Regions from separate parts of the Paenibacillus sp. FSL R5-0623 genome, predicted to be linked through region 2. Evidence: a T-box and tRNA genes for the amino acid it is inferred to sense, from the RefSeq annotation. Region 2 holds a T-box; the other holds one or more tRNA genes.
The links. A T-box is a leader RNA that pairs with one kind of tRNA and senses whether it is charged. The one in region 2 lies ahead of MKY92_RS23545 (valine--tRNA ligase), so its partner is inferred to be a tRNA-Val.
Positions count from the first base shown of each region.

Region 1: it has a tRNA-Val gene. The T-box ahead of MKY92_RS23545 (valine--tRNA ligase) is inferred to sense a tRNA for this amino acid. The anticodon was not compared.

Region 1 is NZ_CP150233.1:4,640,396-4,646,618, forward strand. Features, by position in the region: gene MKY92_RS20355 (M1 family metallopeptidase) at 1-1,671, opposite strand, end outside; gene MKY92_RS20360 (hypothetical protein) at 1,898-2,578, opposite strand; gene MKY92_RS20365 (recombinase family protein) at 2,614-3,546, opposite strand; tRNA gene MKY92_RS20370 (tRNA-Val) at 3,747-3,818, opposite strand; gene MKY92_RS20375 (hypothetical protein) at 4,023-4,280, shown strand; gene MKY92_RS20380 (GNAT family N-acetyltransferase) at 4,519-4,962, shown strand; gene MKY92_RS20385 (DUF3892 domain-containing protein) at 5,076-5,312, shown strand; gene MKY92_RS20390 (hypothetical protein) at 5,388-5,669, opposite strand; gene MKY92_RS20395 (hypothetical protein) at 5,653-5,874, opposite strand; gene MKY92_RS20400 (DUF3889 domain-containing protein) at 6,020-6,223, opposite strand, start outside.
Region 2 is NZ_CP150233.1:5,348,773-5,354,995, reverse strand. Features, by position in the region: gene hemL (glutamate-1-semialdehyde 2,1-aminomutase) at 12-1,316, shown strand; gene MKY92_RS23555 (RluA family pseudouridine synthase) at 1,313-2,221, shown strand; gene MKY92_RS23550 (LysM peptidoglycan-binding domain-containing protein) at 2,589-4,172, shown strand; T-box leader at 4,328-4,609, shown strand; gene MKY92_RS23545 (valine--tRNA ligase) at 4,671-6,223, shown strand, end outside.

The DNA.
Region 1 (6,223 bases), 710 kb from region 2:
GTCCATCAATCGATTCATTACTTCATAAGGCAGATTAGGGATCATGCCCATGACAGCCTGATACTGTTGTTGTAACATGTCATGTACATAGGCGGCGATCTCTTCCTGTGATAATTGGTATTCCGGCTTTAAGACAAAGTTAGGCTGATATAGAGCCATTTGCATTTCTGTACGTACTTCCTTACCAAGCACATCTTCAATGGTGTGGAGCAGCCCCTCTACCGTTGCATTTTGGTACACGTAGCGTTTGAAATATGTCCTCATGAACTCGTCAAATTTCTCTTCACCGACGGAACGGTAAAGCTGATAGATGGCTTGTCTTCCCTTCTGATAATATACCAAACCTGCCAAATCCCCAGCTTCATCGTTTGTTGACGCAATCGCCATATCTACGGGCGCAGTATCAAACTGTATGGATCTGAACCCATTTAGCTTGTCTCCCTGTTTCTCGGCAAAATACACCATGGAGAAATCAGCAAAGCCTTCATCCAGGAAGGATTCTGTCTCCGAATTATTACCGATCAATGCATGGAACCACTGATGCGCTATTTCATGAACAAATGTTGTGTCTTCTTCTGGAACAGCACCATTTGGAATCTGTCCCATCTGAATGAGCCTCGCATACTCTACGGCAACGCCTTGTACATACGTCTCGACAATTCGGAACTCTGGATAGGGATACTTGCCATATTTTTCACTATAAAAATCAATGACCTTGAATGCCTGATTAATGTACCGGTCAACTATCTTTTTCTTGGATGGATCATCGTTAAAATAGTAGTATTCCACCGTCAGACCGTTACGGGTAGCGCGTTCCACTTGAAGATTAGGACTTGCAAAGAAAACAAACTCCCTCGTATTCTCGGCTACAGCAGACACAATCTTACGTCCATGTTCTGTACTGTCTTGAGTGGTGTTCGTGCCCGGCATAGCTACCTGATACTCATCAGGAACATTTAATTGAACTTCAAAGTCCGATGAGGTGTAATAATCGCTCTCAAATGTTCGACTATACGGTGCCTTGTTCCATTGATGCTTAACCTCGTCGTATACAGACATCACCGGGAACCAGTGTGCACCATTGATCATGTCTTTGTAGTAGGAAACTCGCTCTGAGCCATAGGGTATATTCAACTGAAACTCCAGTTGGAATGATACCGATTCACCTGGTTGTACGGGCTTCTTCAACTGCACGGTCAACGCTTGGTTTTCCTTATGGAAGTCCAGTGATTGGCTATCTGCGGTTACAGCCTGAATATCGATGCCACCCAGAAAGTCCTCCGCTGTTTTCTCCGGATGATCTTCACTAATCTTTTCATTATGCTGTTGGTACATGCTCGCCTGTGTAGACTTGGAGAGGTTTGCATCAGCATATGTATGGAGGACCAGCTGCTGGAGTGCATCCTTGCTTGTGTTTCGATACGTCACCTTCTCGCTCCCCTGGATCGTCATGTCCTTCTCATTCAACCGAGCCTGGATCTGATATTGAATCGGGGTCTGCTCTAGAGAGTCTTTCTGTGTGTTATGTATCTTCGTAGATACAGGCGCTGGGTCTGCTTCCGCGGCAACAACCCCCATGTTGGCAAGTGGGCTTGTTGCCAGTATTAAAGCCAGTGTACCCGCGATCCCTACTCTGGCTAACTTTGATGTAAATGGGTTTGAATAATTCATAAGTTCTCTCCTTCTCCTGTTCTATGTTGACCTCAGAACCAAGTATAGAAGACGAACCTTACGCTGAATTTATGTTTTATTTAAGTTTTGTTTAAAAAGAGGAGAGAAACTGAAGCTATCGCAAATCACATTCATGTTTGTATGTAAAAAAAAGAAAAGAAGCCTTACATTGTAAGGCTTCTCGTATATGATCTGTAGTGGGCTCGAACCACTGACCCCTACCCTGTCAAATAAGTGAGCTCTTACTATCCTTACTCTCTCTGTATAGATGATCGAGTAATTCTTTTATTCCACCCTTGATTTCAACCAATATTTTTTCTTTGCTAATGTAGACCACGTCTAACAATGTGCTTAACATCATTTTCTTCTTCTCTGTTGAAGCATTTGTAAATACATCCCGCCAAACTGGGAGATCATCTTTTAGAGCCTCCATCTCTGATATCTCCATTTTTTTGGAGGATAACAATTGCTCTATTCCCTTAATGTCTTCAGTAGTTTTCTGAATTTCGTTTTCTTTTTTCTCGATAAGACCATTGAGCATTTCTGGTTTGAATGCGCTCTTACCCATTATAGATTTTGGAACCTCAGCGTTTAATGTCACAAGCTCCTCGTAGTTCTCTTCCAGTAAATTTTGCATTGTTTTTATTTTTTCCTCTTCTTCATTAGAAACCTTCTTTTTTAATGATTCAATTTCTGATTGGAAATCTATTGTTCTGAGTTGACTTAAGTATACATCCACTCTTTCTAAGACTTGTCTCTCTACCTTCTTTGAAGAAAATGTTGCCTGTCCGTTACAATCCGTCTTTCCTTGCAATTTTCCACTACAACGGTAACTTTTATTCTGATTGTATCTGACTATTTCTCCATTAGCTGCTTTGTATTTATTTACAAATGTAGTCGTGGTCAATCTAGAATTACAACAACCGCATCTGGCTATTCCAGTTAAAAGTAAACTTCTTTAGTGCTTATGGGAATGGAATTTTCATTTCTTTTTGGATTCTTAGGGTTCTTTTTATCCCTTATATCCTGTACACTATTCCAATCCTCTTCTGAAACTATCATTAATTCAGGGATTGGTTTTGAAAATATATCGTCTCCTTTTTCTTTTCTGTATCTCATTACTCCTTTGTAAATTGGATTCTTAAGTATAACGTTTACAGTAGGAGCACCCCATTGTTTTGCTTTTCTTGTCGGAACATTTTTTTCGTTTAGAAGTTTAGCTATTCTTAATTGTCCGTAACCTTCTTCAAGCACTAGTCGGAATATTTCTTGTACGATCTTTGACTCTTCTTCGTGCTTACACAGTTTTTGCAGTGCTTTTCCTTTTTTATTTACATTACCGGAATCAACACTTTTATACCCGTAGGGAATACCTCCTCCCCTAAAAATACCATCTTCGACCATCTGTATATGTTTTTCGTTGACTCGTTCAGAGGTCTTCCTACTTTCATCGCTTGACTGCCAAAACCTTAAGTAGTTGACCATCCGATCGGTGTATGCTTCAATTTTTTGCTGACCTTCTATTACAGACCACATTTCTACCCCTTTGTTTACAAACCACTCAAGTACAAAGGGAGTCTCATCATCTTTTCTTCCAAGCCTATCAAACATAAATACCAACAAGACATCGAATAAACCATTCTCTGCATCCTCTTTAGCCTTTTGGATAACATCACGCTTCGAGGCAGGTACTTTAAAACCTGATATCCCTTTTTCGGTATATTCCTTAACTAGCTTCCATCCCTCTTGTTTCTCTACCATCTTCCTGCATGCTCGTTGTTGCATTGGAATATCGTTCCCGTCCATCTGACCTTTTGTGGACACTCGATATAGTGCCGCAACACGCTTTATTTGTCCCATTCCATCAACCACCATATCTTTTTTTCTGTATTATTTTTATCGATAGTCGTAACTACTTTCACTGCTTAATTTTATCCAAATTGTACCATTAAGTATGTTTATTATCAACAAAAACCACCTACACATATTATTGGAGGTGGCCATAATATTATATATATAAAAACAACTCCTCTTGAGATATAATTCTCAAAAGAAGTTGCCTTTAATTTTTCATATAGGACGAGTGGGGATCGAACCCACGACCCTTACCCTGTCAAGATAATGCTCTCCCGCTGAGCTATCGCCCTGTAATAATTAAGATGTATCCATCGTGTCCATACTACTAAACTTAGCTGAGCTAACAGATCATGATATATAATTGTTTCCCAATCAAGTAACAGTATCATATCAAGTAACCGTGTTCATTGTCAATGATTTATTTGGTTATAATTCACCCGAAATGGTGCACAATAAAGGAAAGATTACCATTTCTACAACGAGGTGAATTCCCTATGAGAAACATAACAAAATGGTCAAGATCCAATAAACATACATTTACCAAATGCTTCTTCCCCTGCGTTGGGCTTGTGATTCTCAGTACAACCGTTACTGGTTGCGGCTTGGAGAAGGATGAACATACGGTACAATTCCAACAATTACAACAGCCCAATGAAAATGGTGAGTCTCTGCCCGTCTGGCTGGACGTGTACTCCAATTCTGTAATTCAAGATGTATATTCTCCGCGAGGAAGCAGTGAAGTCTTGCCGTGAAGGTTAACAGATGAATTACTCATCTTCATCCCACTTGCGTGAGTATGCTTTCTTGGTCACGTAATACAACAGAGTAATCATTCCCGCCGACATTAACAATGTAATTACCATGATGCCTGCCATGCCCATCACTACCCCCTCCTCTCCCAATATGTTCCAGACTTCACTATACAGGAAAAACATTTTTTTGTATAATTCAGTCTGATATGTCGCGCAAGAGCAGAAAGAAGGAATGGAATTGGCAGCTGAGATTAGTTATGTATCAACAGAAGAACAACTGGAGCAAGCCCTGGGAATTCGCCATCACGTTTTTGTGATCGAGCAACAGGTGCCTGCGGAGATTGAGATTGATCAATATGATGTCATCAGTCCAGATGTGCATCATGTATTGTTAAGTACGGATGGGCAAGCTGTAGCCACAGGACGTCTGATCTATTACAGCAAGGATACGGCCAAAATGCAGCGGATCGCGGTGCTTGAATCTCATCGTTCATTTGGTTATGGACGTGTGCTTCTGCTCGCGATGGAGGAGCTGGCACGTGAACTCGGCTTATCCTATTCTGTACTGGATGCGCAGTGTCAGGCACAGAAATTCTATGAAAAGCTGGGTTATGAAGTGATTTCGGAAGAACCTTTTTATGATGCAGATATTTTGCATGTTCGTATGAGAAAGAGCCTGTAAAACCTCCGCGTTGGCAGGTCTTTATTAGCATATGGTGCATACTTCCGATGAATTGGGATAGGCTAATCAGGTAAGCAGATTCCTATCTCGTCATATAAGGAGAGTGTGACATCATGGATCAAACAACACGTGAGAGTTTCACAGCTGTACAGAAAAATGGTGACGGTGACCTGACAGCCTTTCAGACTTCAGCAGGACGTGTACTGGATTATCAGCAGGCCCTTACAGAAGTACAGGCTGGCGCTATTGCCGGTGTGAATGTATTTAAAGGCAAGGATGGCGAAATGTACATTCGCGGCGATGCCGACGGTGACCCAACTAACAACCTGGACCAACTTCCCCATTTCTAAAATAGATGCACATGTCGTACATGTGACACAGTAAGCGCCGATCCGGATATCCGGGTTGGCGTTTTCTTATTATGATCAGTAGTCCGTAAAATATTTTACGGAGTCCCCGGAAGACTGGCTTTTGCGAATCGGCTGTTGTACCTGTTCCCAAGCCTGCAATATCTGTATCCCTTCCAGAGTAGACCGGTTCTCCCAGGCGATATGCCCGGTGCGTTCAAGCTCCAGCAATGACTCATGAATGAATGCTTTGCTTCGTCCGGTCTTGTTCTCCAGTTCATCCATTCGCGGCAACCTGCGCCGTTGCCCTGCATAGTTCACCATAATACGCAAAATCTTGCGTTCAAAATCGTTCAGCATACTTTACCTCCCCATTCAGATCGGTAACAGGACGCCATGCCAGAATACCTTGCTCCAGAAATGTTCGGGGTGAGCCTTCTTTTCCCGCTGATGCTCTAATCATCCCGCCACGTACACTGTTAATTCGAATCTGTCGCTGCGTAATCTGCCCTGCACGATCCATGTAGACAAGCTCCACCATCTGGCCAATATATTTCCCTAGCATAATCATCCCTCCGATAAGAACGTTTGTTTGTATTTCATATTATATGCGAACATAAGTTCTTTATTCAATAGTAAAAAAAGGATTTTGTAAAATAAAAAAACCAGACTTTCACCTTAATCATTAAGGCAGTCTGGTTCATAACGGATCAGTGCCGATCCGATTCCGAAAATTGTACTTTCTTTAACTGTTGTGTAGATGGATTAAAATCAACATTCACATAAACTGCGAATTGCTTGCCGTCTTTAGCACGAACCCATAACTTGAACTGTTCCCGTGATTGATCCGCTGTTAGAGAGGTGCGACCGATATGCTTATAGTCCAAGATATCCACATTATACTTGGTCTGTGT
Region 2 (6,223 bases):
GGAGGATATTCATGACTGCACAACAAGGTAATCGACGCAATGATGAGCGCTCACGCAGCGCGTTTGAGGAAGCGAAGCAGTACATACCCGGGGGTGTGAACAGCCCTGTACGCGCATTCAAATCGGTGGGACTTACTCCGATCTATGCAGAACGCGGCGAAGGGTCCAAAATCTACGATATTGATGGCAATGTTTTTATTGACTATGTGGGATCGTGGGGCCCACTAATTATGGGACATGCACACCCTGACGTTGTAGAAGCTTTGCGTGAGACAGCCCTCAAAGGAACAAGCTTTGGTGCGCCTACCTTGCTGGAGACCGAGATGGCTAAACTGGTCTGTGAGCGTGTACCTTCTATCGATATCGTGCGGATGGTTAATTCCGGCACGGAAGCAACCATGAGTGCCATTCGACTGGCACGCGGGGTAACCGGACGCAGTAAAATTCTGAAGTTTGAAGGATCATATCATGGACATGCGGACAGCTTGCTGATCAAGGCGGGTTCAGGTGTCGCAACACTGGGTCTACCGGATAGTCCAGGTGTACCTGAAGGTGTAGCTGTGAATACAATTACGGTACCTTACAACGATCTGGAGTCCGTTAAGCTTGCTTTTGAACGTTATGGTGAAGAACTGGCCGCTGTTATTGTGGAGCCTGTAGCAGGTAACATGGGGGTTGTTCCTCCGGCTTCCGGTTTCCTTGAAGGCCTGCGCAGTTTAACGACCCAATATGGCAGCCTGCTTATTTTTGACGAAGTCATGACCGGTTTCCGCGTAGGGTTGAACTGTGCTCAGGGACGGTATGGGGTTACACCTGACCTGACTTGTCTGGGTAAAGTTATCGGTGGCGGACTCCCGGTTGGTGCTTATGGTGGCCGTCGGGATCTGATGGAACAGATTGCTCCTACCGGACCGATCTATCAGGCAGGTACACTTAGTGGGAATCCGCTGGCTATGGCAGCAGGATATACCACGCTCAAATTGTTAACACCAGAGGTCTATGACCGTCTGGAGACATTGTCTGCACGTCTGCAAGCCGGATTCGAGAAAAATGCAGCTGAGACGGGTATTGCGATAACCATTAACCGTGTGGGTTCCATGGTTTGTCCATTCTTTAGTGCCGTTCCCGTAACCAATTATGACATTGCCAAAGAAAGCAATCTGGATCAATTCCGTCGTTATTTTGCGGCCATGATTGATCAAGGTGTGAGTGTTGCGCCTTCGCAATACGAAGGCATGTTTGTCTCTGGTGTGCACACAGAGCAGGATATTGACGATACGATCGAGGCGAATCGTAAAGCTCTTCAATCGTTATGACCATCAAGAGTTGGAAACGCCGCGGGGAATGGCTTGAGCTAATGCCAGGAAAAGCCGTAACAGGCAGTTCGGACAAACCGATGGCTGCAGAGCAATGGTTATTGTCTGAACTTCAGTTTCCGGAGAAACTGCTTCGTCAGCTGAAAGCAAACCGAGGAATACAACTTGCAGGGGACCGGCTTCGGCTGGCCCTTTTTGCGTCCCAGCCAATCGATGTTGAGCCACGCTGGGCTGATGTGGATGTATTGTATGAGGATGATTTCTGTCTGGTTATGCACAAACCGGCAGGCATGAAACTGCATCCGGATGGAAGCCGTTCCGATCAGGCCATCACGCTGGATCACGTGGTTGCCTCCTATTATGAAATGAACGGAATACAGGCGAACGTACGCCATGTTCATCGACTGGATGAGGATACAACCGGACCTGTTCTGTATGCCAAAAATGCTTTTGCCCTCGCCAAACTGGATGAAGCGATGCGACGCAAAGAGATTGGCCGCCATTATGTAGCCATTGCAGGTGGACAAATCCCCCTTGAACTCCACAAAATTGATGCTCCGATTGGCAAGGACAGACATCACAAACAGCGCAGGCGTGTCTCCGAAGGTGGACAGGAAGCGGTTACTCATGTGGAGATCGTCGAAGTATGGGAACGAGCAACCCTTGTACGATTAAAGCTGGATACAGGACGTACACACCAAATTCGTGTACACCTGAGCTACGCGGGACACCCGCTTATTGGTGATGCGTTGTATGGAGGTAGAGCGGATGTCATTGGGCGACAAGCACTTCACGGAGAGATGCTTAAGTTTAGTCATCCTTTAACCGGAGCTATGATTGAAGTGAATGATCCTTGGCCGCCCGATTTCACACAATTGGCAGAGCGTGAGCGTCAAAATTATTAATACACTATATAAGTTCGACTAACTGGTTACACGAGAACGGAGAGGACAGAAATAACGTAAAAAAGCGGAATGTTCGCCTAAAAGCTTTCTGAAAGAAAGCTGCTTCGGAAGCATAAGCTATCCCCGGATTTTCCCTTTATAAAAAGGAATGAAAAAAATCTGGGGATAACAGCGATCGGAAGGTTGTTCTGTCATCGAAGTGGCTAGGTGCAACATTCTCTATTTCGCTTAATATAACAAGGTTTTTCAAAAGGTGGCATGCTCCCCTCATTCAAGGCATATAGATGGGGTAACGAAGGATTTGGACCATGGATCAGTCCCATGAGAAGGATCATGGTGAACATATGCCGAAAGGAGGACGCCACCTTTGTTGAATCAACCTTATGGTTTGCGGTTCGATATTTATGAGCGCGTTCATTTGTCTGAGGGAGTCCCTGCGATTGAGGAATTGGAGGAGATTGAACTATACCCGCGCATTCAAGTCATAGGGCAGGATGATCATGCCACGTTAAGAGGGCATCTTTTACTTACAGGTGCGTACAGAGGAGAAAATGAGGCTTCAGAGGAGCTCAAACATTTCATTCCCGTGGAGATCACAGTGCCGCTGAACCGGGTCAGATCGATTGAGGATATTTCTATCGAGATCGAAAATTTTGACGTGGATCTGTTATCCAATCGCAGTCTGAACATTACAGGCGTATTGTCGCTGCGAGGCATCGAAGGTTTTCCTGTTGAAGAGCCACAAGTGTGGTCAGCAGATGAGTTTACAGTTGTTCATTCGCCTGATGCTCAGCAAACCAACCGTTCCGATGAAGCAGCACAGACAGGTAGCGACCCCAACATATTTGCACAGGAGTACCTGCTCCAGCGGAGTGAGGAAGAGAGACTTGCGAATGCAGCAGAACTTGCATATGGTGCTCCTGAATTCGCTGACCTGTCCACAAGGGAAGAGACGTTGGGGAATAGCGAAGAATCGCAGCAGGAATATGCGAATTCGTCATTGGCCGAGCCACTTCAATCCGAGGAGCAAAGTGCGGAGTACGCTAACGAAAACAGACAACCTGATGCAAACGAAGATCCCGCATCTCTAACGGCGAATACAGATGAATTGGCATCTAATGAGCAATATAGCGAACCTTCTCCGATCTCGTCTTTTATGGCTGAGACCGCTGATCGGTTAGCTTCTTACCCTGAGTCGGAACCATTGCTGCCTCTGGAAGACGAGTCTTCGGGTTGGTCCGAGCCTTCCGCGGATGTATTGCCTGCCAACTCGAGAAGTGCAGATCAAGCAGTCTCAGAGCCTACTGCTCAATCATCTAATGAGTTGGCAGCACGGGATGTACCGGACGCACCAGAGGTATGGCACTTCGAATCAGCGAGATCTGTACCTCAGCAGGAGAATCAGGCAGTTGCCGATGTCCCGGGCGAATCACAGGCGGAGAACTGGCAAGGTGTATTTGCTTCGTCCGAACCAGACAACGCGGAGGAAGACCGACCGTCTTTTGAAGCGACTGGGGTAGACGAGTTCGTACAGAACGAAGCATTTGTTCCTGAACCTGTGGCTGAGACGGAAGACAAGCCGGAGCTGAAGGTTGCTTTTGGCAGCAAAAAAGAATCCGCACCCCGGCAAGAAGAGGGCGTAGGTATCTCTTCCTTGTTATCCTCTGGCAGAGCTGCACGCGATGCTGAAGTGGAGCGAGGTGATGAGGTTCCTGCGGGTGTGGTACAGGAAGAAACGTATCCAGCTGATGATGTGGAATGGAAGAACCTGTTCCTGGGAACAATCGTGGACCAGACCCCATTCCGCAAGGTGAAACTGTGCATTGTTCAGCGAGAAGATACACTGGATGCCATTGCAGATCGTTATCAATTGAGCACGAGGGAACTTCAGTTGTATAACCGATTATCTGAGCAGGTTGTGGAAGAAGGTCAGATATTGTACATCCCTTAATCCGCAGTTAAAGCCTTCGTTACGACCCGTGATCCCCTTGAGGATTGCGGGTTTTTGCATGATTCGTCCTAAACCTGCATTCCAGCGCTCTTTATCCGCTGTTGTCAGGTTGACTATCGCGCACGAGCAAGGTATGATGTGTGTAGGTTTTTTGAAGAACAACGTGGAACGGGAGTAGTAGACAGTATGACCTTTCAGAGAGTGGAATTGCAACGCTGTGAGATTCCGCAGGAACCAACTGATCGAAGTCGCCCGGGAGTTGCCTGTTTGAATACAAGGGATGAATGAGATCTATCGTCATTTGTTTCTGAGGTAGGATGGGCCGGTAGCAGCCGTTATCTGCTTGAAGTGTCACGTCATGTACAGAGGGTGAAGTCTATCTTGCTGTCGGCGTGAAACAAAGGTGGTACCGCGAAAGCTAACCTTTCGTCCTTTGATGGATGAAAGGTTTTTTTTGTTTTTTTTGGCGAAGATGATGAAGTAACGGAGGAATGACACATGTCTGAGGAAAAAAAATCAGCTGCAACAGAAATGCCGACCACTTACGATCCTAAGGCGGCAGAGGATAAATGGTACTCCACCTGGATGGAGCGTGGATATTTCAAAGCCGGTCAACGTAAAGATGCCGAGCCGTATACGATTGTAATTCCACCCCCGAATGTGACCGGGATGCTACACATTGGGCATGCGCTCGATTTTACACTGCAGGATATTCTGATCCGCACCAAACGGATGCAAGGTTATGATGCACTGTGGCTTCCGGGTTCCGACCATGCAGGTATTGCTACCCAAACCAAAGTGGAGCAGAAGCTGCGTGAAGAAGGTCTGACTCGTTATGATCTGGGACGTGAGAAGTTCCTGGAGAAAGTATGGGACTGGAAAGATCAATATGCCACTACCATTCGTCAGCAATGGGGCAAAATGGGATTGTCGCTTGACTACTCACGTGAACGTTTTACGCTGGATGAAGGTCTGTCCCAAGCGGTTCGCAAAGTATTTGTTCAACTGTATGAAAAAGGCCTTATTTACCGAGGCAAACGTATCATTAACTGGGACCCGGTGAACCGGACAGCTCTGTCCGACATTGAGGTTGAATATAAAGAGGTTCAGGGTCACTTGTACCATCTGCGTTACCCGCTCAAAGACGGAAGTGGCTACGTTACCGTGGCAACAACGCGTCCTGAAACGATGCTGGGTGATACAGCGGTTGCTGTTCATCCGAAGGATGAGCGTTATGCAGATATGATTGGTAAAGTACTTGTACTGCCAATCATTGGACGCGAAATTCCAATTATCGCTGATGATTATGTGGATAAAGAGTTCGGAAGTGGTGCAGTTAAAATCACGCCTGCACATGATCCGAATGACTTTGAAGTAGGTCTTCGTCATGATCTGCCTCAAATTACTGTAATGGATGAGAGCGGAACAATGAATGCTGAGGCTGGCAAGTATCAGGGACTGGATCGCAGTGACTGCCGCAAGCAGATTGTTGCTGACTTGAAAGAGCAGGGCGTATTGATCAATATTGAGGATCACACGCATCAGGTTGGACACAGTGAACGTACCGGAGCTGTTGTTGAGCCGTATCTTTCTACACAGTGGTTCGTTGAGATGAAGCCACTTGCAGAGAGAGCGATCAAGAAACAACAGAGCGGCGAAGGGGTTAATTTTGTTCCAGACCGTTTTGAGAAAACCTATCTGAACTGGATCGAAAACGTTCGGGACTGGTGTATTTCCCGTCAACTGTGGTGGGGACATCGCATACCTGCTTGGTATGATGAAGAAACAGGTGAAATCATCGTATCTGCTGAAGATCCAACAACGCTGCCAGAGTATGCTGGACGCAAGCTCAGACAGGACGAAGACGTACTCGATACTTGGTTTAGCTCCGGCTTATGGCCATTCTCCACACTAGGCTGGCCGGAAGATACGGAAGATCTGCAACGTTATTATCCAACAAGTGTACTTGTGACAGGGTATGACATCATATATTTCTGGGTTGCACGTATGATTTTCACTGCATTGGAATTCACGGATGAGATTCCGTTCAA